3 regions of the Variovorax sp. RTB1 genome follow, and region 3 is predicted to be linked to each of the others. Evidence: predicted binding sites of a transcription regulator. Region 3 holds the regulator's gene; each other region holds the start of a gene.
What was found. The regulator sigma-54, encoded in region 3, starts transcription at its own class of promoters, with help from an activator protein. The targets are predictions, from matches to a motif close to TGGCANGNAANCTGCTTT.
Positions count from the first base shown of each region.

Region 1 (9,783 bases), on a different contig from region 3:
ACTACGAGCTCATCGACGCGATGAAGCCGCAGGCCGGCGACATCGTCATCCCCAAGACACGCTACAGCGGCTTCTTCAACAGCACGCTCGACAGCACGCTGCGGGCTCGCGGCATTCGCAATCTGGTGTTTACCGGCATCGCGACCAACGTGTGCGTCGAGTCGACCTTGCGCGACGCCTTCCACCTCGAATACTTCAGCGTGATGCTGGAAGACGCAACGCACGAACTCGGCGGCGCGGCGATCCAGAAGGCGACGGTCTACAACGTCGAGACCTTCTTCGGCTGGGTCTCCACCGTCGAAGAATTCTGCAAGACCGTCAGCGCCTGACAGTGCCTTAGATCCGACTTATCCCCAGGAGCATCCATGCCCAAGCAAGCCATCATCCCGCCCGGCACCACCACGCCGATCGCGCCTTTCGTGCCCGGCACCATGGCCGACGGCATCGTCTACGTGTCGGGCACGCTGCCCTTCGACAAGGACAACAACGTGGTCCACGTGGGCGACGCCACGCTGCAAACGCGCCATGTGCTGGAGACCATCAAGAGCGTGATCAGCACGGCCGGCGGCACGATGGACGACGTGACTTTCAACATGATCATGATCAAGGACTGGGCCGACTACCCCAAGGTCAATGCGGTCTACGCCGAGTACTTTCCGGGCGTGAAGCCAGCGCGCTATTGCATCCAGTGCGGCCTGGTCAAGCCGGAGGCGCTGATCGAGATCGCGTCCATCGCGCACGTCGGCAAGCCCTGACTGCAGTCCGGCTCACATGAATTTTCCATGCCCCTGAAATGACTTTGCACTTCGAAGTCCACGGCGTCGACTCGGACGCACCCAGCGTGCTGATGTCGTCCGGCCTCGGTGGTTCGGCTGGCTTCTGGCGTCCGCAGTTGCCCGGCCTGGTCGCCGCCGGCTGGCGCGTGGTGGTGTACGACCAGCGCGGCACCAACCGCAGCCCCGGCGTGCTGCCCGACGACTACGCCATCGCCGACATGGCGCGTGACGTGGTCGAAGTGCTGGATGCCAGCGGCACGGCACGCTGTCACCTCGTCGGTCATGCGCTCGGCGGGCTTGTCGGCTTGCAGTTGGCACTCGATGCGCCGGAGCGCGTCGCGAGCCTGGTACTCATCAACGCATGGTCCAGGCCGAACCCACATTCAGCGCGTTGTTTCGACGCCCGCATCGCCTTGCTCGCCGGCTCGGGCCGACGCGCCTATGTCGAGGCGCAGCCGATCTTTTTGTACCCGGCCGCTTGGAGCGCGGCGCATGCAGAGCACGTGGCCGCCGAAGTCGATCACGCTTACGACAACTTTCCGGGCGACGCCAACCTGCTTGCGCGCATCGGCGCGTTGCGCGCATTCGATGTGGATGCGCGGCTGGGTGACATCGGCGTACCGGCCCTGGTCGCGACCGCTACCGACGACGTACTCGTGCCGTGGACCTGCTCGCAGCGGCTGGCCGATGGCTTGCCGAACGCGACGATGGAGCGCGTCGTACATGGCGGTCACGCGCACAACGTGACCGAAGCCGATGCCTTCAATCCGGTGCTGCTCAAGTTCCTCGCGCAACAAACGCAGCAGCAAGAACAGCCAACGCATAACCAACCTGACGCGACTTTCAGCGGACAACGCAAATGACACAGACCCTCGACCACGCCACACTGGCCACCCTCTTCACCGAGGCCCGCACCCACAACGGCTGGACCGACGCACCGGTGTCCGACGAGTTGCTGAAGAGCGTCTACGACCTGACCCGCATGGCGCCGACTTCGGCCAACTGCTCGCCAGCGCGCTTCGTGTTCGTGCGCACGCCCGAAGGCAAGGCGAAGCTCTCGCCGGCGTTGTCCAAAGCCAACCATCACAAGACGATAAGCGCACCGGTCACGGTGATCTGTGCGTGGGACAAGCTTTTCTACGACAAGCTCCCTGCCCTGTTTCCGCATGCCGATGCACGCGCCTGGTTCACCGGCAGCGCCGAAGCCGCGCACGAGACCGCGTTCCGCAACGCCTCGATGCAGGCCGGCTACTTTTTGTTGGCAGCGCGTGCGCTCGGGCTCGACTGCGGTCCGATGTCGGGCTTCGACAAGGCCGTGGTCGACGCCGCGTTCTTCGAAGGCACGAGCTGGTCGGTCAACCTGCTGATCAACCTCGGCCACGGTGATGCGAGCAAGGTGTTCGGCCGCTTGCCGCGCCTGGCGTTTGACGAAGCCTGCGTGCTGGCCTGACGTCATGCCTTGCACGACCATGCCCGTGCCCGTGCCCTTGTCCGAGGTGCCAGCACCGTCCGAGCGCGAGGTAGCACTCGAGCGCAGCGACTTTCGCAATGCGATGTCACGGCTCGGCGCAGCGGTGAACATCATTACCACCGATGGCCCTGCAGGCCGCGCGGGGTTCACCGCATCGGCGGTGTGCAGCGTGACGGACGAGCCGCCGACCCTGCTCATCTGCCTCAATCGCACCGCCTCGGTGTACCCGGCCTTCCGGGCCATTGGCGTGCTGTGCGTCAACGTGCTGGGCGCGGGACAGCGAGCGCTCTCAAGTGTCTTTGGCGGCAAGACGCCGATGGACGAACGTTTTGCCGGCTCGCAGTGGGAGCGAGGCGCCACCGGTTCGCCGGTGCTCGAAGGCGCCTCCGTGTCCTTCGACTGCCGCGTCACCAGCAGCACCAGCGTCGGCACGCACGACGTGCTGTTCTGCGAGGTCGTGGCGGTGGCGATGGGCGAAGCGGCGCATGGGCTCATCTACTTCGATCGCCGCTATCACGACATCGTGACGCCACCGGCCCACTGAGCCGGCTCGGGACAAAAGGCCGAGTCCGATTTCGCGTCCGTTCAGTTCTTCGCGGCCGACAGGATGCCCTGCAGCACGATGCGCTGCACGTTCTCCACCGCCTCTTCGAAGAACGCCGGATCGTCGAGCGTGCGGCCGGTGATGGCTTGCACCTGCACGCCGAAATCGGCGTAATGCTGCGTGGTCGCCCACAGCGCGAAGATCAAGTGATGCGGGTCGACAGGCGCCAGCTTGCCGGCCGCGACCCACTCCCTGATGACCTCCGATTTGCGGTCGACCAGATCGCGCAGTTCACGCCCCAGTTCGTCGCGCAATAACGGTGCGCCCTGAATCATTTCGAGGCAGAACAGCCGCGATGCGTCGGGCTGATCGCGCGAGATCACCAGCTTGCGTCGGATGTAGTGGCCGATGGCTTCACGCGGGTCTTGCTCGGCGCTGAAACCGCGCAAGGGTTCGAGCCATACGGCAAGCAGTTCGCGCAACACGCTCACGTACAGCTCTTCCTTGTTGGCGAAGTAATAGAGCAGATTGCTCTTGGAGACATCGGCCCGCGCTGCCACCTGATCGACGCTGGTGCCATGCAGGCCAAAGCGCGAGAACAGCCCCAATGCGGCAGCAAGGATCACGCTGCGCTTGTCTTCGATCTGGCGCAGCCGGCGGTTCACCGCGGCCACGCTGCGCACGCCGGGTGTGCGCAGCGCTTGCCCGCGCTGCGACGGCTTGGTGGCGGGCGTCGACTTGACGACCTTGGCCGTCTTGGTCATCTTGGCATTGGCCGCCTTCACCGCTCCTCCGGATGTCTTCGGCATGGGCTGCTGCTTTCTTGTTTCTGCATGCCGTGCTGCTTGCATGACGCGGGCCAGTTTGCCGCATTTGTCCATTTGGTCCAACTGGCACAAACGTTGCATGTCACTGCCGCTGCAGCGCACCGGTTCGCGCTCTTCAAAAGGATTCGAAGCATGACCCTGCTGACCGTACCCATCATCGATCTCGCGCCCTACTTCGAGGGCACCGAACAAGGCCGCGCCGAGGTCGCACGCAAGGTCGACGAGGCTTCGCGCAGCATCGGCTTTCTGGTCATCACGCACCACGGCATTTCGCCCGAATTGATCGCACGCGTGTCCGAGCTGTCGCGCCAGTTTTTCGCGTTGCCGCTGGCCGACAAGCGCCGCGTCGACCGGCCGCGCGAAGACGCGGTGCGCGGCTACAGCGCGGTCGGCGAAGAAGGTTTGTCGTACAGCCTGGAAGAAGCGACACCCGGCGACTTGAAGGAGTCGTTCTCGGTCGGTCCGTCGAACGTGCCGGACGACGAGTACCACCGCGGCAAGGCGGCCGGCCCGCACTTCGAGCCCAACAGCTGGCCCGACATCCCGGGCTTCCGCGAAGCGTACGAGGAATACTTCGAGGCGATGAGCGAACTCTCGCGCTCGCTGATGCGCATCTTCGCGCTGGGCCTGAAGCTGCCGGAGCGTTTCTTCGACGACAAGATCGACGAACACATCAGCATGTTCCGCGTGCTGAGTTACCCGCCACAGAAAGAAGCCCCGTTGCCGGGCCAGTTGCGTGCCGGTGCGCACAGCGACTACGGCAGCCTGACGGTGGTGCTGCCCGACGACAAGGGACTGCAGGTGCTCAACAAGGCCGGCCAGTGGGTCGACGTGCCCCAGGTCGAAGGTGGCCTCGTCGTCAACATCGCCGACTTGATGATGCAGTGGACCAACGACCAGTGGCTGTCGACCATGCACCGCGTGGTCAACCCGCCTTTCGAGGCGGCGAGCACCAACCGCCGCCAGTCGCTGGTGTTCTTTCACCAGCCCAACTACGACGCGATGGTCGAGTGCCTGCCGAGCTGTCTGGCACCTGGCGGCAAGCCGACGTACGCGCCCATTTCTTCAGGCGACCACCTGATGTCGAAGTTCGTGAAACAGACGACCTTCGGCGGTACCAAGGTCGCGGCCTGAGGCGCAGCTTTCGATGGCCCATCTTTCCTACGTCAACGTCTTTGCGAAAGACGTTCTCGCGCTCAGCGGCTTCTATCAACGCGTCTTCGGCTTCCCTGAAATCGAGGCGATTCGCTCGCCGATTTTTCGTGGGCTCGACACCGGTAAATCGAGCCTCGGCTTCAACGCGCTCGAAGCGTACGAGCTGCTGCACCTGGCCGAGTTCTCCGACACGCGCGGCGTCAAGTTCCTGCTCAACATCGATGTCGACAGCCAGGCCGATGTCGACCGCATGGTGCCGATCGCAGTGACCGCCGGCGCGACGCTGATCAAGGCGCCTTACGTCACTTACTACCACTGGTACCAGTCGGTGCTGCTCGACCCGGAAGGCAACGTCTTCCGCATCAACTTCATGATGTGACGCGGCCTCGGCGACTGTCCCCTTCTTCTCTTCTCGATGTCTTCAACGCTCACCACCAAAGGCCTGACCATGTTCCGCAAAACCGCCCCGTACGCCCTCGTGGCGCTGACCGCCTGCACCGTGCTCGTCGCGCCGGCCATGGCCGACGGCTTCACGCTCAAGGGCGAGCCCAAGATCGCGATGATCTATTTCGGCCCGAAGAACGACGGCGGCTGGACGCAGGCTTTCGACGAGGCGCGTATCAAGGTCGAGGCTGCGACCGGCAAGAAGATCCAGTTCGTCGAGAACGTGCCCGAAGACGCGTCGGCCATCAAGCCGGCGGCCGAGCGCTTCATTTCGCGCGGCGCGAACATCATCATCGGCACCGCCTTCGGCTACTCCGACACCTTCAAGGAACTGGCTGCCAAGTACCCGGACGTCGCGTTCCTCAACGGCTCGGGCACCACCAACGGCAGCAACCTCGAATCGTTCTACGGCCGCACCTACGAGAGCCAGTACCTGTGCGGCATGGCGGCCGGCGCGGCATCCAAGTCGGGCAAGCTCGGTTTCGTGGCGGCCAACCCCTTCGGCGTGGTGAACTGGACCGTCAACGCCTTTGCGCTCGGTGCGCAAAAGATGAACCCGAACGCCACCGTCAACGTGATCTACACCGGCGCATGGAACGACCCGGTGAAGGAGCGCGCGGCCGCCATGGCGTTGATCGACCAGGGTGCCGACGTCATCGGCCAGCACGTGGATTCGCCGACACCGCAGATCGTCGCGCAGGAGCGCGGCGTGTACGGCACCGGCCACCATCGTGATCTGCGCCAGTTCGCGCCCAAGGCCACGCTGTGCTCGTCGGTCTGGGTCTGGGACAAGTTCCTGACGCCCGAGCTGAAGAAGATCATGGCCGGCAACTGGACGCCTTCGCAATACGGCGCCTTCATCGAGATGAAGGACGGCGGCACCGACATCGCGGGCTTCGGCGCGGGCGTGCCCAAGGACAAGGCCGCGATGATCACCGCCGAGCGCGACGCCATCCTCAAGGGCAAGCAGATCTACGCCGGCCCGCTGAAAGACCGCGACGGCAAGGAGCGCGTGGCTGCGGGCGGCACGCTGTCGGATGCCGACCTGTGGAAGATGGACTGGTACGTCAAGGGCGTGGTTACGCAAAAGTAAGCGCAGGACATTCAGCGTCATGGCGACCGCGCTGCAGCTCACCGGCATCTGCAAATCGTTCGACGGTTTCAAGGCGCTGATCGACGCGGACTTCAGCGCGCGCTGGGGCGAGGTGCATGCGCTGCTCGGCGAGAACGGCGCTGGCAAGTCGTCGCTGATGAACATCGCGGCCGGCCTCTATGCGCCGGAGTCGGGCCAGCTGCTGGTCGACGACAACGCAGTGCGGCTCGACGGCCCACGCGATGCGGCGCGGCATCACATCGGCATGGTGCACCAGCACTTCAAGCTGGTGAAGCCTTTCACCGTGGCCGAGAACATCCTGCTCGGGCATCCGCTCGCATCGAGTGAAGGCAGTCATCGCAAGCGGCTCGGCATGCTCGAAGCGCAGATCCGCGCGAAGGCCGACGAGCTCGGCTTCGCCATCGATCCGCGGCAATGCACGGAGCGGCTGTCGATCGCCGAACAGCAGCGCGTCGAGATCCTGAAAGTGCTGCTCGCGGGCGCCCGCATCCTGATCCTCGACGAGCCGACCGCGGTGCTGACCGACCGCGAAGCCGAACGCTTGCTGTCGACGGTGCAGGCGCTGGCGCGCAGCGGTTCTGCCGTCGTGCTGGTGACGCACAAGATGGCCGACGTGAGGCGCTATGCCGACCGCGTGACGGTGATGCGCGGTGGCCGCACGGTGAAGACCGTCGACCCGAAGCAGACCGCGGTGGCCGAGCTGGTGCAGCTCACCGTCGGCGACTCGATCGCGCACTCGACCCTGCGACCGCAGCGCTCGCAGGCCGGTGCGGCGCGGCTTACCGTGCGCGGCTTGCGCACGGCTGCGGCCAAGGTCGTCGGTGATGCGCGGCCTGCCCTCGATGGCGTCGACCTCACGCTGCACGCCGGCGAGATCTACGGTCTGGCCGGCGTCGGCGGCAACGGTCAAAGCGAACTCGCCGCCGCGTTGATGGGACTCGACTCGACGATCGATGGCGACATCACGCTGGAGGATTTCGGCGACTTGAAGGCCGCCTCGAATGCGCAACGGCGCGCGTTGCAGTTCGCCGCCATCCCGGCCGATCGCTATGGGCTCGCATTGGCCGGGGCCTTGTCGGTGGCGGAGAACTTCGGCATCGGCCAGGTGCATGGCGGGCGCTACGGCTCGCCGTGGCGGCTCGACACCACGCAACTCCAAGCCGATGCGAAGGCCGCCGTGGAACAGTTCGACGTGCAGGGCGTCCGCAACCTGGACCAGAAGGCGGCATTGCTTTCGGGTGGCAACGCGCAGAAGCTGGTGCTGGCGCGCGAGTTCGGCCGTACGCCGCGCGTCGTGCTGGCGCACAGCCCGAGCCGCGGGCTCGACGTGCGCGCCGGTGCCGAGGTGCATGCGCGGCTGCTGGCCGCGCGCGATGCCGGCGCAGCGGTGCTGCTCATCAGTGAAGACCTGGACGAAGTGCTGGCGCTGGCCGATCGCGTCGGCGTGATGACGCGCGGGCGCATCGTGGCGGAGTTCGATCAGCCGGCCGATCGGCAAGCCGTGGGACAGGCAATGGTCGACCATGGCTGAGCTCGCGGTGGACGCATCGACCGCCACGACCGTGGCACGGCAGCCGTTCGCAAGCCGGCGCTTCGCATTGGAGAGCCGGCAGCAGATGGGATGGCTGTCGCAGGCCGCGATCCTCGTTGTGTCGCTCGCCATCGGCATGGGCATCTCCGCGGCCATATTGGTCGCGGCGGGCGTGCCCGCGAACGAGCTGCTCAACGAGTTCGTGCTGCAGACGCTGTTCGACAAGCAAAGCCTGATGGCGGTGCTGTTCCAGGCGGCGCCGATGGTCCTCGTCGGCATCGCGGCCTCGATGTCGTTTCGTGCGCGCTTCTGGAACCTCGGGCTCGAAGGCCAGATGATCTGGGGCGCCATCGGTGCGACGGCCATCTCGTTCTTCGACCTCGGGCCGCCGACCCTGCGCTTGCCGCTGATGCTGCTCATGGCGATCGGGCTCGGGCTCTCGTGGGCAGTGGCACCCGCGCTGCTCAAGCTGAAGCTCGGCGTCAACGAAATCATCTCGACGCTGATGCTCAACTACATCGCCGGCTACTTCCTGCTGCACCTCGTCTACGGCGCATGGAAAGACCCGAAGGATTCGTTCCCGTATTCGCCGCAGTTCCGCGCCTTCGAGCGGTTGCCCGAATGGTTCGGCAATGTGAGCACCGCGGCGATCGGCCTCGCGCTGATCGTTGCCGTGCTGGCGTGGTGGTTCGTCGGCATCAGCCGTGCGGGGCTGTACCTGCGCTTCGTCTATGCCAACCCGCGCATGGCCGACGCGGTGGGCGTGCCGGTGCGCCGGATGATTCTGTCGGCGGTGCTCGTGTCGGGCGCGCTGTCGGGCATCGCGGGGTTCGTGGTGGTGGCGGGACAGGAGGGCCGGCTGACGCAGGCCTTCTACGCGGGCTACGGTTTCTCCGGCATCCTGATCGCCTTCCTCGCGCGCAACAATCCGTTGGCCGCGACGGTGGTTGCGGTGCTGGTCGCAGCGCTCTTCGTGGCGGGGCGCAACCTGCAGGTGTTCTATCAAATCCCGTTCTCGATGGTGCAGCTGATCCAGGCGATCGTGGTGATCTGCGTGGCTTCGTCGGACTTCTTCATCCGGCACCGGATACGGCGCGTCCGATGAGTGCTTTTGCGATCGCTACCAATTGGTTAGGCAACGCGCCGGACTTTGCAGTGCCTTATGCGTTGGCCGCACTCGGGCTCATTCTCACCGAGCGATCGGGCGTGCTGTCGCTCGGCGCCGAAGGCTTGATGCTGGTCGGCGCGCTGGCCGGCATCGGCGCGCAGATCGCTTTCGGGCATCCCGCTCTTTCGCTCGTCATCGCCATGCTGGCGGCGAGCGCGGTGTCGATCCTGTTCGCCGTCATGACGATCCTTCTGCGCGTGAACCAGGTCATCGCCGGGCTGGCGCTGGTCTTCTTTTGCCAGGGGCTTACCAGTCTCGCCGGCACGCTGTTCGGCTGGACCAATGTGGCGGTGACCAGCTTCAGTGCGCTGCCGTTGTGGCCGTTGTCGGAGCTGCCGCTGGTGGGCCGGCTCTTCACGCAGAACATCGTGGTGTACCTCACGCTGCCGATCTTCATCGCGGTGGTCTGGTACCTCACGCGCACCAGCGCCGGACTGCGCATGCGCGCGGTCGGCGAGAACCCGCAGGCGGCCGATGCGGCCGGCATCAGCGTCGGGGCATGGCGCTTCGCTGCAGTGCTCGCTGGGGCGGCGCTGGTCGGGTTAGCGGGCGCCTACATCTCTGTCGTGAGCACCAAGCTCTGGATCGCCGGCATGACCGGTGGGCGCGGCTGGATCGCAGTCGGCCTCGTGATCTTCGCGCGCTGGTCGCCATGGAAAGCGCTGGCTGGCGCGGTGCTGTTCGGCTGCATCGAAGCGTTGATTCCGCAGCTCGCCGCGGCCGGCGTGCAGCTGCCTCAGTACTTCGTGTCGA
Region 1 covers NZ_JASJXG010000001.1:73,668-83,450, reverse strand. Annotated here, with positions in the region: gene rutB (pyrimidine utilization protein B) at 1-329, shown strand, start outside; gene rutC (pyrimidine utilization protein C) at 366-755, shown strand; gene rutD (pyrimidine utilization protein D) at 794-1,639, shown strand; gene QN397_RS00390 (malonic semialdehyde reductase) at 1,636-2,226, shown strand; gene QN397_RS00385 (flavin reductase) at 2,330-2,791, shown strand; gene rutR (HTH-type transcriptional regulator RutR) at 2,833-3,600, opposite strand; gene QN397_RS00375 (isopenicillin N synthase family dioxygenase) at 3,751-4,752, shown strand; gene QN397_RS00370 (VOC family protein) at 4,766-5,152, shown strand; gene QN397_RS00365 (BMP family ABC transporter substrate-binding protein) at 5,222-6,310, shown strand; gene QN397_RS00360 (ABC transporter ATP-binding protein) at 6,330-7,862, shown strand; gene QN397_RS00355 (ABC transporter permease) at 7,855-8,967, shown strand; gene QN397_RS00350 (ABC transporter permease) at 8,964-9,783, shown strand, end outside.
Region 1: the regulator sigma-54 is predicted to act here: its motif matches at 3,683-3,700, upstream of QN397_RS00375 (isopenicillin N synthase family dioxygenase).

Region 2 (9,783 bases), on a different contig from region 3:
GAGGCTCTCGATCAATGCGATACGAATCGGTGCCGGAGACTGCGCGCGAACCAGCGAAACAGCCGACAGCAATGTCGACGCGCACAGCGCCAGCGTGCTGAATTTCAAGGCCTTGCGACGCCAAATAAAGCGGGAGTTCATTGTCTTTAAACGCGTGGCGCGGTGCCTGGATAAAGTGGCAAGCGGCACTCTTGAATTGAAAGGCCGCGCAGTGTACGGGACACACGTTTCTTGCCCCCGCCGTTCACACCACCCGTGGCTTTTCTCCCGGTGCGCCTGTTCAGCTGTGCCCGTCGCCCTGTCAACGTCGAATAAGACAAACTGGAAAATTGCGCCCTGCTTTTACAGCTCGGAAAATTGTTGCCTGTGAACAACGTCACAGAGCTTCAAATCAAGTGATCTCGGGGTCTTAGCCCCTCACTAAACGCGTCAGTGACTTTTTGTTTCCGACCTTTTTTGTTTCCGAACTCACAATTAGTGCGAAGAACATCACGAAAGTTGATGTTTTTACAGACTTTTCTCTTACATCGGCGCGAGCACGTTCAGCGGGCCTTCAGGTTTGCAACGGTTTGCGACTATCGGGATGACGATGGAAACGCACTTGAAATTGGTCAATGGCAATACGCCTTCAGACACCCTCCTGGTGTTCTTGCCGGGAGCTTTTTTGCAACCCGACGCGTTCGAGCGTGAGGGGTTTGTCAGCGCTGTCCAGGAACGCAATCTGGCGGCGGACGTTTTGTTGGTCGACGCCAACGTTTCGTACTACTACGACCAGACGTTCATCGAGCGCCTGCATACCGACGTGCTCGCGCCACAACGCGCTGCCGGATACAAATCGCTCTGGCTGGTCGGAATCTCGATCGGCGGTTTCGGCGCGTTGATTCATGAGCTGGCCCGCCCCGGTGCCGTCGAAGGCATCGTGGCGCTGGCGCCATACCTCGGCCGACGCCCGCTGGGTGCGGAGATTCATAAAGCCGGTGGTCTGCGCGCTTGGAAAGCCCCGACAGGCCCCGCGCCCGACGAGGAAGTCGACCGCCAACTCTGGCCTTGGCTGCAGCAATATGCCAGCGCGAAATCTGCCGAAAAGCTGCCGCCGCTCTACCTCGGCTTTGGCTTGGCGGACCGCTTCGCTTCAAACCACCGGCTGCTGGCCGATGCGCTGCCGCAAGACCGCGTGTTCACGACGGAAGGCGGACACGACTGGCCGCAATGGTCGCAACTCTGGCGCAAGGTGCTGGATGTGTTGCCGCTGCCTTCCAGCGTCGGTGCCGACGTCGGCGCTCGACCTGTAACCCGCGGCGTTCCGGCCCACGCTACGTGGTCAGCGACGCCATTGGCCATCGCGGCTTGACGTCGAAGGCGTAGCGCTCGCTCGCCTCTTCCAGCCCCGACTGCAGCCGCATGGCCGCAGCCATGGCAATCATCGCGCCGTTGTCCGTGCACAGATGCAACTCCGGGTAGTGCACTCGCATGCCGCGCTTCGCGCACGCCGCATTCAGCTGCTCGCGCAATGCGTGGTTGGCACCTACGCCACCTGCCACCACCAGCCTGTCGAGTCCGCTTTGCTCCAGTGCAGCCATTGATTTCTTCAGCAGCACTTCGACGATCGCAGCCTGTGTCGACGCCGCGAGATCGGCCTTGCGCGTTTCCAGTTCGCCTCCCAGCTTTTTCGCTTGGGTCATTACGGCGGTCTTCAGCCCCGCGAAAGAGAAATCGAGGTCGCCACTGTGCAGCAGTGGCCGCGGCAGCTTGAACGCCATCGGATCGCCCTGCTCTGCCAGCTTGGCCAACCACGGGCCACCGGGATAGGGCAAACCCATCAGCTTGGCGCTCTTGTCGAACGCCTCGCCCGCCGCATCGTCGATGGTTTCGCCGAGCAGTTGGTAGCGACCCACTCCGTCGACCCGCATCAGTTGCGTGTGACCGCCCGACACGAGCAGTGCAACGAAAGGAAATTCGGGCGGATCGGCGCTCAGGAACGGTGAGAGCAAATGCCCCTCGAGGTGATGGACGCCGAGCACCGGCTTGCCCAGCGCCGCACCCAACGCACAGGCCACGCCTGCGCCGACCAGCAGCGCGCCGGCCAGCCCCGGCCCCCGGGTGTAGGCGACGACATCGATCTCTGCGAGCGAGCGCCCGGCCTCGGCCATGACGCCCTGCGTCAGCGGCAGCACGCGCCGGATATGGTCACGACTCGCCAGTTCGGGGACCACGCCGCCGTAGGCCTGGTGCATGGCGATCTGGCTGTGCAACGCATGCGCCTGCAACATCGGCAGTGCCGTGCCCTGCGATTCGACCAGCGCCACGCCGGTTTCGTCGCATGATGATTCGATTCCCAATAAAAGCATCCAGCGAGTTTAGGGTGGTCCCCATACCGGGGCACGGATGTTGCTGGATGCCCGTCAGTTCCTATTGCCCCACACATGAATTCAGGATTGAGCTTTCTGGTCGCAGCCAGGCGATGCGAAATCGATGAGCTAGAGCAGCTGGCGCGTACCAGCGAACTGGTCAGCACCATCGGCCGGCTGGTTCACGCGCTGCAGCGCGAGCGCGGGCTTTCCAACGTCCTGCTCGCCTCGCAAGGACGTCGCTTCGCGGCGCAACGCAGCGCCCAGATCGGTGAATGCGGACGCTTCGAACGCGAGGTTCGGGTCGGGTTCGACTTCCTCGAGAGCGAAGGCCGGCGTGCGGGCAGTGGCACTCGCCTGTTCAGCCGCATCGCCTGGGTGCTGCCCGGGCTGGACGCCCTTCCCACGCTGCGTCGCCGCATCGGTGCGCTGGAAACCAGTGCTGCAGAAGCGACAGCGGCCTTCGCGAAGCTGATTGCCGGCCTGCTGGCCGTGGTGTTCGAGGCGGCCGACGGCGCCACCGACCCAGAAATTTCGCGCCTGTTGGCGGCGATGTTCAACTTCATGCAGGGCAAGGAGTTCGCCGGCCAGGAGCGCGCCTGCGGTGCCGCGGCTTTTGCGACGGGACAGAACGATCCGCTGCGCCAGCAGCAGTGGCTTCAGCTCATCGCCGCGCAGGAGCGCTGCTTTCACGTGTTCGCCGACTTTGCCGGGCCGGCAATGAGCCAGCTCTGGCGCGAGCGCGAACCGGACGCCGAACTCGCCGAACTTGAACGTTTGCGCCGAATCGCATGCGCCGCGCCCGCCGGCGTGCCGCTCGACCCCGAACTCAGCGCGGTCTGGTTCGACTGCTGCTCACTGCGCATCGACGCCATGAAGGATGTCGAAGATCGGCTGGCCGCGGATTTGCGCGACCTGTGCCGTGACAAGACGCTGCAGGCACGCGGAGAAGCCGAGTCGTACGAGGTCCTGCTCGAGCAACTGGCCGGAGAGCCTGACACAGCAGCCACCGCTTTTTTCGACGAACCGGGCGCCGAGCCTGGCCCGCAAGTAGCCGGTGGCGGACTCACTTCCGCCGCAGCGCCGTACGGCCATCAGCTCGAACGCTCGATTCTCGAGATGATGCAGGAGCAGGCGCAACGCCTCCAGGCCATGAGCGACGAACTCGACGCCGTGCGTACCGCCCTGAACGAACGCAAGCTCGTCGAGCGCGCCAAAGGCTTGTTGATGGCGCATCGTCGACTGACTGAGCCCGAGGCGCACCAGATGCTTCGGCAAACCGCTATGAACCAGAACCGGCGGGTGGTCGATGTCGCCGAATCAGTGCTTTCTATGGCCGACTACCTGCCAATCGGCAGCTGAAATGGTGCATTGCACAAACGAAGTGCGAAATTGCATTTTCGGATGAAATCTTCTCCGAAACCAATCTCAGCCTAGCTTCAATGCTATCGATTGAGTAGCAATCACAGTGGCCGCAATGCTGGCACGCTGCTTGCACTCAGCTCTCACATAGACCAACGACGGTCTCCAGGCAGGCGACATCCAATGGCGGGTGTCGCCGACCCAACGGACAAAGGCGTCCTTATCTGCATGCGCTCGCTTTCGAGCGGCACATGCGCGGTGAGGACGCCTTTTTTGTTTTTCGCTTTGCCTTTTGTCTTTGTCTTTTGACCTTGTTCATCCTTTTCATTTTTTCGGAGTTCGCCCCTCAATGACCGATCTGCTTAAAACGAAGCTCAGTCGCCGCAAGATCTTGCAAGCCGCCGCCCTCGGCGCGGTCGGCCTCGACCCGGCTCTGCGTGCCGCCGTCTGGGCGCAAGGCTCCGACAAACCAGAGAAAGAAGAAGTCAAGATCGGCTTTATCCCGCTGACCGACTGCGCCAGCGTCGTGATGGCATCCGTGCTCGGCATCGACAAGAAGTACGGCGTGAAGATCGTGCCGAGCAAGGAAGCCAGCTGGGCCGGCGTGCGCGACAAGATGGTCAATGGCGATCTGGACTTCGCCCACGTGCTCTACGGTCTGGTCTACGGCGTGCACCTGGGCATCGCCGGTCCCAAGAAGGACATGGCCGTGTTGATGACGCTCAACAACAACGGACAGGCCATCTCCCTGAGCAAGAAGCTGGCTGACAAGGGCGCGGTCGACGGCCCGTCGCTCGCCAAGATGATGGCCAGCGAAAAGCGCGAATACGTCTTCGCGCAAACCTTTCCAACGGGCACCCATGCGATGTGGCTCAACTACTGGCTAGCGGCCAACGGCATCAGCCCGATCCAGGACGTCAAGTCGATCGTCGTTCCGCCTCCGCAGATGGTGGCCAACATGCGCATCGGCAACATGGATGGCTTCTGCGTGGGCGAGCCCTGGAACCAGCGCGCCATCATGGACGGCATCGGCGTCACGGCTATCACGACGCAAGACATCTGGAAAGACCATCCGGAAAAGGTGCTCGGCACCACCGCCGAGTTCACCAAAAAATACCCCAACACCTGCCGCGCCGTAACGGCCGCGATTCTGGAAGCGGGCCGCTGGATCGACACCGGTCTGCAGAACAAAAACAAGATGGCCGAAACCATCGCCGAAAAGAGCTACGTCAACACCAGCGTCGACGCCATCAACCAGCGCATCCTCGGCCGCTACATCAACGGCATGGGCAAGAGCTGGGACGACCCGAACTACATGAAGTTCTACAACGACGGCGCGGTCAATTTTCCGTACCTGTCGGACGGCATGTGGTTCATGACCCAGCACAAGCGCTGGGGTTTGTTGAAAGAGCACCCGGATTACCTCAAGGTCGCGACGGAGATCAACCGCATCGACCTCTACAAGCAGGCCGCCACGGCCAGCAAGACGCCGGTGCCCAAAGACACGATGCGCACCAGCAAGTTGATGGACGGCATCGTCTGGGATGGCAAAAACCCGAAGGCCTACGCCGACGGCTTCAAGGTTCACGCTTAAGGAGCACAGCATGGTCAGCGCCGTCTTTCACTCTCCGCTCGACGCTTCCGCCGCAGTCCCGCTGCCGGCGAATGCGGCCGTCGCAACAAGCCCGGTGCGTGCGCCCGCTGCGACCCCCAGTGGCTCGGCATCGGGCGTGCGCAAGCCGCTCGACCTGCGCAAGTTCTGGATGCGCGTGCTGCCGCCGCTCGCGGGCTTCGGCATCCTGGTGCTGATCTGGGAACTGATCGCCGTACGAAGTGCCGGCACCTTTCCCGCACCGTGGGAAACCTGGCTGCAAGCGGTCAAGGTTTTCAGCGATCCGTTCTACAGCAACGGACCCAACGACCAGGGCGTGGGCTGGAACGTTCTCGCATCGCTGCAACGTGTCGCGGTGGGCTTCGGCCTGGCGGCGGCGGTCGGCATTCCGGCGGGCTTCGCGATCGGCCGCTTCGAGTTCCTGGCGCGCATGTTCAACCCGCTGATCAGCCTGCTGCGGCCGGTGTCACCGCTGGCCTGGTTGCCGATCGGCCTGCTGGTGTTCAAGGGTGCCAATCCTGCGGCCATCTGGACCATCTTCATCTGCTCGATCTGGCCGATGGTGATCAACACCGCCGTCGGCGTGCAGCGCGTGCCGCAGGACTACATGAACGTCGCCAAGGTCTTGAACCTGAGCGAATGGAAGATCATCACCAAGATCCTGTTCCCCGCCGTGCTGCCCTACATGCTGACCGGCGTGCGCCTGGCCGTCGGCACCGCCTGGCTGGTGATCGTCGCCGCCGAGATGCTGACCGGCGGCGTCGGCATCGGCTTCTGGGTCTGGGACGAGTGGAACAACCTGAACGTGATGAACATCATCATCGCGATCTTCGTGATCGGCATCGTCGGCATGCTGCTCGAATACGCGCTCATCAAGATCGCGACCGCTTTCACGTTCGAAGAGGTGAAGTCATGAACGACGACAAGAAGTTCATCGATATCAGCGATGTCGAACAAACCTTCAAGACCGCCAAAGGCAGCTTCCAGGCGCTGCGTGACATCAACCTCACCGTGGCGAAGGGCGAATTCGTCGCACTCATCGGTCACTCGGGGTGCGGCAAGTCGACGCTGCTGAACCTGATCGCGGGTCTCACCATGCCGACGCACGGCACGCTGCTGTGCGCCAACCGGGAGATCGCCGGCCCCGGCCCCGAGCGCGCGGTGGTGTTCCAGAACCATTCGCTGCTGCCCTGGCTCACCTGCTACGAGAACATCTACCTCGGCGTCGAACGCGTGTTTGCGCCGACCGAAAATAAGGCGCAGTTGAAGGTCCGCACGGATGCGGCACTGGCGCTGGTTGGATTGACGCCGGCAACGAACAAGCGCCCTGGCGAAATTTCCGGCGGCATGAAGCAACGCGTCGGCATCGCCCGCGCGCTGGCGATGGAGCCCAAGGTCTTGCTGATGGACGAGCCCTTCGGCGCACTCGACGCGCTGACCCGCGCACGGCTCCAGGACGAACTGCTCTCCATCGTGCACAAGACGCAGAGCACCGTCGTCATGGTCACGCACGATGTGGACGAAGCGGTGCTGCTGTCGGACAAGATCGTCATGATGACCAACGGCCCTTCGGCCACGATCGGCGAGGTTCTCAAGGTCAATCTCGAACGGCCGCGCAATCGCGTCGAGCTGGCGGAAGACCGGCACTACGTGCAGTACCGCAAGGCTGTCATCGACTTCCTCTACACGCGGCAAGGCCACGTCGAAAAAGCGGCCTGATATGACATCCGCTCAAGACCTCGTGCCCAAGACCTTCATCCGCGTGATCGAGTATTGGGTGCCCAGCGAAGAAAGCGGCGTGCTCGAATTTGGCGGTGGATCGTTCGGTACGGCCACGCGCTTCGAAGCCGCCAGCCGCAACCTGTGTTTCGGCCGCGGCGAAGGCTTGCCGGGCCAGGCGTGGGAGGCCGGTCATCCGATCGTTTTGAAAGAGTTCGAAGGCTCGTACTTTCGTCGCGCCGTGCCCGCCAAGGCCGAAGGACTGACCTGCGGCATCGCGTTGCCGATCTTCAAGGGGCAGCAACTGAGTGCCGTGGTCGTGATCTTCTGCGGCGACGACGCAGAACATGCCGGCGCGATCGAACTCTGGGCCAACGATCCGGCAGAGTCGAAAGACATGGACCTGGTCGACGGTTACTACGGCACCACCGGCGACACCTTCGAATTCATTTCGCGCGCTACCAGCTTTCGTCGCGGAAACGGATTGCCCGGCATGGCGTGGGACAAACAAACGCCGGTGTTCCTGCCCGACCTGGGCAAAGCATCGGGATTTTTGCGGGCCGATGGCGCCATCAAGGTCGGCATCAACCGTGGCTTTGCGACGCCCTGCTCGACCATCGATGGCACCAACTACGTGATGGCCTTTTTGTCGGCGTTGGCCACGCCGATCGCGCGGCGCGTCGAGATCTGGGAGCCGGACGTGACCGGCACGCAGCTGCTGCGGAGCTTCGGCTTCTCAGAAGCCGAAGGCATGCTCGGCGAATCCGAGATCGTGGCCGCCAGCGAAGAGGCGTCGAACGCGCTCGGCCGAGCCTTTGCGACAGGTGTGCCCGCGGTGGCCGCGCCGATGATCGCGATCCCGGTCGCGCCCGAAGGCAACATCACCGCGGTGATGGCTCTGTATTTCTGATCACGACTCGATCCGGAGGGATGAACCCATGAAAAAGATGAATCTCGTGCTGGTCGGCAATGGCATGGCCGGCGTGCGCGCGGTCGAAGAGCTGATCAAGTTGGCACCCGATCTGTACGACATCACAGTGTTCGGCTCGGAGCCGCACCCCAACTACAACCGCATCCTGCTGTCTCCCGTGCTGGCCGGCGAACAGACGGTCGACCAGATCATCCTGAACTCGTGGGAGTGGTACACCGAGAACAACATCACGCTGCATGCCGGCAAGACAGTGACCGAGGTCGACCGCGTGAAGCGCATCGTGCGCGCGGTCGCTGCCGACGGCAGCGTGATCGAGGCGCCCTACGACCGGCTGCTGCTGTGCACCGGCTCCAATCCGTTCATCCTGCCGGTGCCGGGCAAGGACTTGAAGGGCGTGATCGCTTACCGCGACATCGCAGACACCAACACGATGATCGAGACGGCCAAGACGCATAAGCATGCGGTCGTCATCGGTGGCGGCTTGCTCGGGCTCGAAGCGGCCAATGGCCTGATGCTTCGCGGCATGAGCGTGACCGTGGTGCACGTGAACGCATGGCTGATGGAGCGCCAATTGGACGACGTGGCGGGCGGGTTGCTGCGCAAGTCGCTGGAAGCGCGTGGCCTTCAATTTCGTTTGAGCGCGCAGACGCAGGAGTTGATCGGCGACGAGAACGAAGGAAAAGAAGGCCGCGTCAAGGCCGTCAAGTTCAAGGACGGCGCCGAAGTACCGGCCGATCTGGTCGTCATGGCAGTCGGCATCCGCCCCAACACCGCATTGGCAGAATCGATGCGACTGCACTGCAGCCGCGGCATCGTCGTCAACGACACGATGCAGACGGTGACCGATGCCCGCATCTATTCGGTCGGTGAATGTGCCGCGCACCGCGGCATCGCTTACGGACTGGTCGCGCCGCTGTTCGAGCAGGCCAAGGTCGCGGCAAACCATCTGGCGCAGTTCGGCATCGGCCGCTACATGGGCTCGCTGACGTCGACCAAGCTCAAGGTGACGGGCATCGACCTGTTCAGCGCCGGCTCGTTCATGGGCGGCGAAGGCACCGAAGAAATCGTGATGAGCGACCCGTTCGGCGGTGTCTACAAGAAGCTCGTCATCAAGGACGACAAGCTGGTGGGCGCTTGCCTTTACGGCGACACGGTCGATGGCAGCTGGTACTTCAAACTGCTGCGCGACGGCCGCAGCGTGAGCGACATCCGAGAGAAGCTGATGTTCGGAGAATCGAACATCGGCGATGCCGGCCACGAAGGCCACAGCAGCGCCGGGGCGATGCCCGACGAGGCCGAGGTCTGCGGCTGCAACGGCGTGAGCAAGGGCGCGATCTGCAAGGCGATCAAGGACAAGGGACTCTTCACGCTGGACGAGGTGAAGAAGCACACCAAGGCGAGCGCATCGTGCGGTTCGTGCACCGGACTGGTCGAACAGATCCTGATGTTCACCGCCGGGGGCGACTACTCGGCTGCACCCAAGAAAAAGGCGATGTGCGGTTGCACCGACACCAGCCATCAGGACGTGCGCGAGGCCATCCGCGCCCAAAAATATCTGTCGCATGTCGAGGTGTACGAAGGCCTCGGCTGGCGCACGCCCAACGGCTGCGCGAGCTGCCGGCCGGCCGTCAACTACTACCTGATCAGCAGCTGGCCGAAAGAAGCGAAGGACGATCCGCAAAGCCGCTTCATCAACGAGCGCAGCCACGCGAATATCCAGAAGGACGGAACCTATTCGGTGATCCCACGCATGTGGGGTGGCCACACGACGCCAGACGAGCTGCGTCGCATCGCCGACGCAGCCGACAAGT
Region 2 covers NZ_JASJXG010000021.1:39,734-49,516, forward strand. Annotated here, with positions in the region: gene QN397_RS14585 (branched-chain amino acid ABC transporter substrate-binding protein) at 1-141, opposite strand, end outside; gene QN397_RS14590 (alpha/beta hydrolase) at 590-1,351, shown strand; gene tsaD (tRNA (adenosine(37)-N6)-threonylcarbamoyltransferase complex transferase subunit TsaD) at 1,314-2,348, opposite strand; gene QN397_RS14600 (nitrate- and nitrite sensing domain-containing protein) at 2,424-3,710, shown strand; gene QN397_RS14605 (CmpA/NrtA family ABC transporter substrate-binding protein) at 4,060-5,304, shown strand; gene ntrB (nitrate ABC transporter permease) at 5,315-6,238, shown strand; gene QN397_RS14615 (ABC transporter ATP-binding protein) at 6,235-7,041, shown strand; gene QN397_RS14620 (GAF domain-containing protein) at 7,043-7,951, shown strand; gene nirB (nitrite reductase large subunit NirB) at 7,980-9,783, shown strand, end outside.
Region 2: the regulator sigma-54 is predicted to act here: its motif matches at 3,830-3,847, upstream of QN397_RS14605 (CmpA/NrtA family ABC transporter substrate-binding protein).

Region 3 (9,783 bases):
AACAAGGCCTGTGCGAGGGCGAGCATGCTCCCTTCGAATCGCCGCAAGTCATCGACCGGATCAACCGGGTTTCGGACAAGGCGCGCGCCGCCGGCGCCTTCGTGATCTTCGTGCAGCACGAGTCCGGCTCGGGCTACCTCGAACACGGCACTCCCGCCTGGCAACTGGCCGATGGACTCACCGTAGCGCCGACCGACCTGCGCATTCGAAAGACGTCCGCGGACTCGTTCCACAAGACCGATCTGCAAGCTGTCTTGAAGGCGCACGACGTCGAAGACCTCATCGTTTGCGGCATGCACACCGAGTTTTGCGTCGACACGACCATCCGGCGCGCGCTGGCCTTGGGCTACCCGGTGGTGCTGGTGTCCGACGCACACACGACCGAAGGCAATGCCGGCCTGTCGCCGCAACAAGTCATCCGGCACCACAACGACACCCTCACCAACATCAGCAGCTTCGGGCCGCTCGTGACAGCAGTGTCGACGGACGATTTACGCATCGGCACCTGACGCGTTCCGGTGCCTCGAGGCGGCTCAGGTCACCGGCACTTTCGGCGTGCGCGCCGAGCCCTTGACCATGTCGAACTTGAACAGCCGGCACTCGATCGGCCCGTTCCACATCGGCACGCGGCGCGACTCTTTGAGGCGCATGCGCTTGGGCAACTGCAGGTCGGGCGTGAGCACCCAGCCGGTCCAGCCGGCGTAGTTCTTTTTCCAGTGGCTGGCGAGCTGCGGGAAGAAGTCGCCGCTGGCATCGCCGCCTTCGGTCTGCGCCGACTCGCGTGCGCCGAACCGCGCGGTGTTGGCTGCGCTGTCCGCGCCTGCGATGCCACCGACTTCGATGCGCTCGCCATATGGAGGATTCACGACCATGACGCCTCCAGTGGTGCCAACGTCAACTGGCGGCATGCGCTGCAACGCGTCACCGCCACGGAACTCGATGCGGTCGGCCACGCCAGCGCGCTCGGCATTGCGCTCGGCAAAATCGACCATGCGGTGCGCCACGTCGGAGCCGAAGATGTTGGCCGGCCCCGGCTCGTGCGAAGCGCCGGCCTCTTCGGCCGCAGCCTTGATCGCCGCCCACACGTGCGGCTGAAACGCCAGCAATTTCTCGAAGCCGAACGACCGCAACCAGCCCGCCGGAATGCCCGACTGGATCTGCGCCGCCTCGATGGCGATCGTGCCGCTGCCGCAGCAGGGGTCGTACAAGGGTTGGGCTGCGACCTCGCCCGTTTCGGGGTTCCACCAGCCGCTGGCGGCCAGCATGGCCGCGGCCAGCGTTTCCTTCAGCGGCGCATCTCCGGTGTCTTGTCGCCAGCCGCGCTTGAAGAGCGGCTCGCCGCTGGTGTCGATGTAGAGCGTGCAGTCGTCGGTAGTCAGATGCGCGAAGACGCGGCAGTCGGGCCACTGCGTTTCGATGCTCGGCCGCACGCCGCCGGCTTTGGCGCGAAAGCGGTCGGCGATCGCGTCCTTGATGCGCAGCGTCGCGAAGTTCAGGCTCTGCAGCGGGCTGTGCTGCGCAGTGGTCTCGATCTTGAAAGTCTGCTTCGGCGTGAACCAGATCTCCCACGCCACGCCACTGGCAATGGCGTAGAGATCGTTCTCGCTGCGGTACGGCGCATGCGCCAATTCGATGAGCACGCGTTGCGCCAAGCGGCTGTGCAGGTTGAGCTTGAGGGCGTCGCGCCACTCGGCCCGGACCCGCACGCCGCCGCGCAGTGTCAGCAGGTCTTGGCCGACACGGCCGGTCAGCGCATGGACTTCCTGCGCCAGGAGTTCCTCGACGCCGGCGGCGCAAGGCAAAAAGAGAGAGAGATCGTTCACCCGCCCACTATAGTGGCCGTGCTCATGAGTTCCCCGTCCGCCCCCGCGTCGCCCTCATCACAGGCCGCTCCGTCGCCGGCCGTGCGCTTTGCAGTGCAGTGCGAAGTGCTGCGCCTAAGCGCCCAGCCCACCGGACCGATGCTGGCCGTGCAGTTCCTGCTGGACTGCGGCGTTGCAGCCCTCTTCGCCTGGCAGTATTCGGTATCGCACGCGCTTATCTGGATCACCATGATCGCCGCCAGCACCGCATGGCGCGGCTTTTTTCCGCAAGTGCTGCCCAGCTCGCTGACGCCCGAGAACCTGCAGCCTGCGCTCCGCCTGCACACCTTTCGCATCGCAGTACACGAGGCCGCGCACGGTGCGGCAGGCGTACTGTTGTTCAGTCCGACCGACCCGGTGGTGCAACTGCTGCTGGCCGTCGTCATCATGGCGATGACGCTGTCGTCGGCGTTCTCGGTGTCGTATCACACGCCCGCGATGCAACTGGCGATCTCGCTGCTGCTGGTGCCGATGATCGTGATGAGCCTCACCTACGGCCAGCCGGTGATGGTGACGGCGGCGGTCCTCGGCATCGGCCTGCTTGCGATGGTGTGGAAGCTGGTGTCGGAGCGCTCGCGCCAGCTCGAAGAAAACATCAGCCTGCGCCACAACGAGAGCGCGCTGCGCGTGCAGGCGCTGGCTGGCCTGCGCGCGTCGGAACAGGCGCAGGCCGAGCGTCTCCGGTTCTTTTCAGCCGCCAACCACGACCTGCGGCAGCCGGTGATGGCGATGGGCCTGCAGGCCGAAGTGCTGCGGCAGCAACTGCGCGCCGGCGAAAGCGCCGCCGTGGTGCAAGGCTCCGTCGATGCGCTGTCACGGGCACAGCAGGCGCTCGAAGGCTTGACCAACCAGCTGCTCGAAATCGGTCGCATCGAGGCCGCTGCCGACCCGTTCACGTTGACCGCGGTCGCCCTCGCACCGCTGCTGAACGAGTTCGCACGGCAGGCAGGCAGCGGCCGGGTGCGGGTGCGTTGCCCGGCCGAAGCCATCGTGTGGACCGACACGGTGGCGCTGCGCCGCATCGTCGCCAATCTGGTCGACAACGCTGTCAAGTTCGCACCCAATGGCCGCGTGTTGCTGGCCTGTCGGCGCCGGCCGGACGGCTGGCGCATCGAGGTGCGCGACAGCGGCATCGGCATCGCTTGCGAAGCGCAGGAGCGGGTGTTCGGCGACTTCGAGCAGGTCGGGAACGTGGAGCGCAATCTACAGCGTGGGCACGGGCTGGGGCTGGCCATCGTGCGGCGCCTGGCGATGCGGCTGGGGGTCCAGATCACGCTGCGGTCGCTGCCGGGACGCGGCTCGGTGTTCGGCTTCACGCTGCCATCGGCCCCTCGCGATGCGCACCCCGACCGCACGGCACGCGCCGCGACCGCGGCGGCGACCAGCACCGCTGCGCTCGACGCCATGCCGCTGGCGCCCGGCTTGGCGGTGCTGGTGGTCGAAGACAACGCTGTGGTGGCCGACAGCCTCGCGGCCCTGCTGCGCCAATGGCAGGCGCTGCCACGCATCTACGAGAGCGCGGCCGAGGCGCTGGCGCTCGCCGACCTGCAGGCCATCGACGTCGCGCTGTGCGATATCCGCTTGCCGGGCAAGCTCGACGGTATCGACCTGGCGCGACGCCTGCAACTGCAAAAGCCGTCGCTCACGATCGCGCTGATCTCGGCCGATATCGATGAAGCGACGCTGCACCTGGCCCGCGAGCGTGGCTGGCATGCGTTGCGCAAGCCGGTGCAGCCGGCGGAGCTGCGCGGGATTTTGTTGCAGGCGCGGCGGTAAACCGACGCCTTACAGCGCCTTGCGCAGATTCGCCGGTGCGATGCGCAGCGCTTCGCGGTACTTGGCGACGGTGCGCCGCGCACATTCGATCCCCTGCTCTTTCAGCATGTCGGAAATCTGGCTGTCCGACAGCGGCTTCTTGATGCTCTCGGCGCTCACGAGTTGCTTGATGAGCGCTCGCACTGCCGTGCTGGATGCATTGCCGCCGGTTTCGGTTCCGAGCGCCGAACCGAAGAAGTACTTGAGCTCGACCGTGCCGTAAGGCGTCGACATGTACTTGGCCGTGGTCACGCGGCTGATGGTCGACTCGTGCAAGCCCAGCTCGTCGGCGATCTCACGCAGCACCAACGGGCGCATGGCGAGTTCTCCGTGCACGAAAAAGCTCTTCTGCCGCTCGACGATGGCGTTGCTCACCCGCAGGATGGTGTCGAAGCGTTGCTGGATGTTCTTGATGAACCAGCGCGCCTCCTGCAGCCGCTGCGACAGCGCCTGGCTGCCCTCGCCCTTGTGCGCCTTGAGCGCGCCGGCGTAGATGTCGTGCACGCGCAGACGCGGCATCACGTCGGGGTTGAGCATCACGCGGAACTTGAGCGTTGCGCCACGACCGGTGCGGGTGACGATCACGTCGGGCACCACGATGTTGCGCTCGACATCGACGAAGCGGCGGCCCGGCTTGGGCTCCAGCTTGGCGATCGCCTGCAGCGCGCTGCGCACTTCTTCTTCGTTGCTGCGTGTGAGCGTGGCCAGACGTTTGAAGTCGCGCCGCGCGAGCAGCTCCATCGGCTGCTTGCAGATCAGGATCGCAGTCTTGCGGATCTGCTTTTCTTCGGCCGTCTCGTTCTCATGGGCGAGCGCCTTCAGCTGGATTGCCAGGCATTCGCCGAGATCGCGTGCGCCGACGCCGACCGGCTCCAGGCTTTGCAGCAGGCCGAGCGCCACCTGGAAGTGGTGGACGAGACCGTCGAACTGGTCGTTGTCATCGCCCGCGAGGCCCGATGCCAGCGCTGGCAACGAGTCTTCGAGATAGCCATCGTCATTCAACGATTCGATCAAAAAACGCAGTGCGGCCTGGTCGTTTTCGTTCAGCCGCAGGCTCAGTGCCTGTCGGTGCAGGAAGGATTGCAGCGACTCCTGGCTGCGCGCGAGCTCGGTGGCGTCGGTGCGCTCGCTGCCGTCGTTCGGGCCGAGGTTGTTGCTGCTGGCTGGCGCCTCGCCGCCCCATTCCCCATCGTCCGGCGTCATCTCGACCGTGCCGTCGCCGCCCCAGTCGGGCTCCTGGTCGGACATCTCGGCGGCCGGCGCTTCGGTCTCGCTGGCGGTGGTCGCGGTGCTGGCGCCGTCGGCACTGGTCGCGAGCGCGCTGGGCGCGAACTCGCCGTCGCTCTCGCTCTGGCGGTCGCTGTCGTGCTCTTCGCGCGGCGCTGGCGCGTCGGACACGTCGATGCCGAACTCTTCGCGTGCGGCTTCTTCGGCCGTGCGCTCCAGGAACGGGTTGTCGTCGAGCATCTGCTCGACTTCCTGGCTCAACTCGAGCGTGGACAACTGCAAAAGCCGGATCGACTGCTGCAGCTGTGGCGTGAGCGCCAAATGCTGCGAGACACGAAGAGAAAGACCTTGCTTCACGGACAGCCTGCCAGACACACTCTGTTCAAGAAACACCGCAGAACCGGCTTTGCCGGGCTGTTGGTGTTGCCCCCGGTCAGGGGGTGGAAGAAGCGACACGCAGTGCGCGACGACCTGGGGGCGAGCAACAAGTTCACATCCGGAAGTGTTCGCCGAGGTAGACGCGTCGTACCTCGGCGTTGTCGACGATCTCCGAAGGCGTGCCCTGTGCCAGCACTTGCCCGTCGCTGATGATGAAAGCGTGATCGCAGATGCCCAGCGTTTCACGCACGTTGTGGTCGGTGATCAGCACGCCGATGCCGCGCTCTTTGAGAAAACTGATGATTCGCTGGATTTCGATAACGGCAATCGGGTCGATGCCGGCGAAGGGTTCATCCAGCAGGATGAAGCGCGGCTGCGTGGCGAGCGCACGGGCGATTTCGACCCGCCGCCGCTCGCCGCCCGACAGCGACAACGCCGGCGAGTTGCGCAAATGTTCGACGCGCAGGTCGTTCAGCAGCTCGCTCAGCCGCTCTTCCATCCGTGCCTTCGATATCGGGACCGCCCTGCCGGACTCGTCGGTGTCTAGCTGCAGCTCGAGCACGGCCCGCACGTTCTCTTCGACCGTGAGCTTGCGGAAAATCGACGCCTCCTGCGGCAGGTAGCTCAGACCCATGCGCGCGCGCTTGTGGATCGGCATGTGCGCGATCGGCTCGCCGTCGATGGTGATCTCGCCCGCGTCGGCGCGAACCAGCCCGACGATCATGTAGAACGAGGTCGTTTTTCCGGCGCCGTTCGGGCCGAGCAGCCCGACCACCTCGCCCTTTTGCACGCCGAGCGACACATCCTTGACGACCGTTCGGCTGCCATAGGTCTTTTTGAGGCCGCGCGCTTCGAGGCGGCTGCCGACGTCGATCGTGTCTGCGTTTTCGATCACTTGCGCGGTTCTCCGCCGAGCGTGGTGCTCTGGCGCAGGCCGGAGCCTGCAGCGGGGGTGGCGGGCACCGTCGTGGCCGGCGCGGCACTGGAACCCGAGCCCGGACCGGACGCAGGCGGAGCCGCTTTGGCGCCACCGGCTGCCGACGCCGGAGCGCGCGGCGTGAGCACCGCCCTGACGCGACCACCCGAAGCACCGGCCGCGACGCTGGCGTCCGGCGGCAAGGTAGAACCGTTGACCGTGAAGGTGTCGTTGCTCTGGTCGTAGACGATCAGCGGGCCGGTGGTTTCGTCGTTGACCTTGGTGCCGATCAGCCGCCGCATCACGGCATGGCCGATGAACTTGACGTTGTCGGCGCGGCTGTCGTATTCGATGCGATCAGCTTCACCCTCTGTCCACTCGTCGCCCGGGGCGTCGCGTTTCTGCTTGTAGTAAGCCAGCTTGCCCGGCTCGGGCGTGACCACGCCGTATTGGTAGCCCTCGGGGTCCTGGCGCACGTCGATGCGGGCGCCGCGAATCACGATCGTGCCCTTGGTGACGAACACCTTGCCGGTGAAAACGCTGGTTTGCTTCAGGTCGTCGTAACGCAGCGCGTCCGACTCGATGTTCATCGGCTTCAGTCGGTCGGCCTTTTCGGCATGCGCCGGCAGGCCGGTGCCGAGTGCCAAGGCGAGCAATGCACCAAAGGTGATCGCGAAAGCAGAACGAAAGGAGCGAAGGGGGGATTTTGAGCGCAGGGTCATAGAGGCACGAAACTTGCTGCGCATTGTATGCGGCCAACTGACACGACCTTGACGAAAAAGCCCGCCGAAGCGGGCTTCTCAAAAAACGCGTGTGACAGCTTCAACCTTTGCGCGCTTCGGTGATCAGGTAATTGGCGACCTGCAGCGACTTGGTCATGTTGCCGGCGAGCTCGCCGTCGACGTAAAATCGCCCTGCCACGCCAAGAGCAGGCACACCGGCCACCTTGTACTGCTCGGTGATTTGCGTCGCCCGCTTGGCCTTGCTCACTACGCCGAACGAGGTGAACGCCTCCGTGAACTTGACTTTGTCGAGGCCGTTCTTTTCGGCCCACGCAATGATGGCCGCGTCGCCGTTCACGTTCTGGCGTTGGGTGTGGATCGCATTGAAGACCTTCATCGTGTATTCGTCGAGCTTGCCCATGGCATCGAGCGCGTAATACAGGCGCTGCTTAGGCTCGACGTCGTTGCCGACGAACGGCACGGGAACGCGACGGAACGCGGCGTCTTTCGGCAACGTTTTGACCCAGGCTTCGAGCTCGGGCTCGAACGCATTGCAATGCGGACAGTTGTAAGAAAAGAACTCGATGACCTCCACCTTGCCGGCCGGCGCATCGACCGGGACGCGGGGGCTCAAGTCGATGTAGTCCTTGCCGGCCTTGGGCTGAACCTGGGCATGCGAGAGAGAAGCGGCGGACATCAACCCGAGGGATGTGGCGGCCAGAGAAAAGTCACGACGGTTCATGTGTTTCATCAAAGAGGTGCTCCTGTTCGGCTGAAAGAGCCAGAAGTGCCGCGCGGAGTTCCGCGCCCGGTTGATTCAACGCGGCAGAGACGCAGTGCGTCACGCCGCGGCGAGTAAAGAAAAGTCAACGTTCCAAAACTCAACGCTCCACGGCGGACCGCACTCAGCGCTGCACCCGCACCAGTGCGGAATCGAAGCCGCCGCCATCGAGGCGATCTTTCAAGTGGTCGGCATCGTCCTTCTTGTTGAAGGGGCCGGCGCGCACGCGGTACACGGTGCGACCGGCTTGTTCGCGCTCGGTGACTTTGGCCTCGACACCCATCAGCGACAACTTGGCGCGCTGCGCTTCGGCGTCGTCGGTGGTGCGGAAGGCGCCGGCCTGCACGAAGTAGAGGAATGGGTCTGCGCCACTGGCGTTGGCAGCAGCAGTCGAAGGCGCCGCGCTGGCAATGGTGCCGCCGGCGGTCGGGTTGTTGCCGGATCTTGAGCGAGCCAAGTCGCCCAACGGATCGCTCGACGGCGGCAGTGCGTTGGCTTCGGCCGGCACCGGCGCTGTGCGCGGGCGCGGCGCAGCCGGGGTCGTGGACGCACCGGGCGCGACCACTACCGGAACCGGGCCGGTCGAAGGCGCATTGAGCGGGCCGACGGTCGCAGGTGCGGTCACCGAAGGCGGCTGCGGCTTGACGGCACCGGCCTTGCCTGCGAGTGGGCCGTTCGGGTCCCAGTCGCGGTTCTTGCGGGCTTCGGCTTCGTCCTGCTCGGCACCGCCGCGCTGGTTCTTGCTCATGAACGGGATCGGCACCTTGGTCACGTAGACCGCGATGCCCAGCGCCACGCCGAGCCCGAGCACCAGGCCGATGATCAGCCCGATGACGATGTTGCCGCGCTGAACTGAGCGTGTACTTGATTTCATTTTGAGGTTCGGAATCACATCTTGCGTGGCGCACTGACGCCAAGAATTGCGAGGCCATTGTGCAGCACCTGCGCAGTGGCGGCGACCAGCGCCAAACGGGCTTTCTTGACGGCTTCGTCGTCGACCAGAATGCGCTCGGCGTCGTAGTAGCTGTGGTAGCTCGCGGCCAGTTCGCGCAGGTAGAAAGTGACGTCGTGCGGCGCGAAATCCTTGGCAGCGGCGCTCAGCATGTCGGGGTACTTGGCGAGCAGCAGCATCAGGGCCTGGGCCGCCGGGCTGTCGAGCGGTGACACGTCGACCGTCTTCAGCGAGGCCTCGTCACCACCCCATGAAGTCAGCACCGAGCAGATGCGCGCATGGGCGTACTGCACGTAGTACACCGGGTTGTCGTTGTTCTTGGCCACGGCCAGGTCGACATCGAAGGTGTACTCCGTATCCGGCTTGCGGCTCAGCAGGAAGAAGCGAACGGCGTCGGTGCTGGTCCACTCGATCAGATCGCGCAACGTCACATAGCTGCCGGCGCGCTTGCTGATCTTGACCTCTTCGCCGTCCTTGATGACACGCACCATGGTGTGCAGCACGTAGTCGGGGTAGCTCGGCGGGATGCCTTCACCAACGCCCTGCAGGCCGGCGCGAACCCGTGCGATCGTGCCGTGGTGATCGGTGCCCTGGATATTCACGACGGTGTGGAAGCCGCGCTCCCATTTGGCCAAGTGGTAGGCCACGTCGGGCACGAAGTACGTGTACGTACCGTCGCGCTTTTTCATGACGCGGTCCTTGTCGTCGCCGTAGTCGGTGGACTTCAGCCAGAGCGCGCCGTCTTCTTCGTAGGTCTTGCCGGCGGCGACCAGCTTTTGCACGGTCGACTCGACACGGCCGCTGGTGTACAGGCTCGACTCCAGGTAGTAGTTGTCGAAGCGCACCCGGAACGCCTGCAGGTCGAGGTCTTGCTCGTGCCGCAGATAGGCCACGGCGAACTCGCGGATCGAGTCGATATCGGCGATGTCGCCGCTGGCGGTGAACTCCCGGTCGTCCGACTTGACGGTCTTTTTCGCCCTGAAGTCGTAAGCGATGTCCGCAATGTATTCGCCGTTGTAGGCGGCGGCCTTTTCACCGCTCGGCCAGTCGGCGTCGCCAGGCTTCAGGCCCTTGGCGCGCATCTGCACGCTGCTGGCGAGCGTCTGGATCTGCACGCCGGCGTCGTTGTA
Region 3 covers NZ_JASJXG010000045.1:9,479-19,261, forward strand. Annotated here, with positions in the region: gene QN397_RS21360 (cysteine hydrolase family protein) at 1-509, shown strand, start outside; gene QN397_RS21365 (THUMP domain-containing class I SAM-dependent RNA methyltransferase) at 534-1,823, opposite strand; gene QN397_RS21370 (hybrid sensor histidine kinase/response regulator) at 1,848-3,638, shown strand; gene QN397_RS21375 (RNA polymerase factor sigma-54) at 3,648-5,261, opposite strand; gene lptB (LPS export ABC transporter ATP-binding protein) at 5,395-6,174, opposite strand; gene lptA (lipopolysaccharide transport periplasmic protein LptA) at 6,174-6,920, opposite strand; gene QN397_RS21390 (thiol:disulfide interchange protein DsbA/DsbL) at 7,021-7,662, opposite strand; gene QN397_RS21395 (SPOR domain-containing protein) at 7,826-8,575, opposite strand; gene argS (arginine--tRNA ligase) at 8,590-9,783, opposite strand, start outside.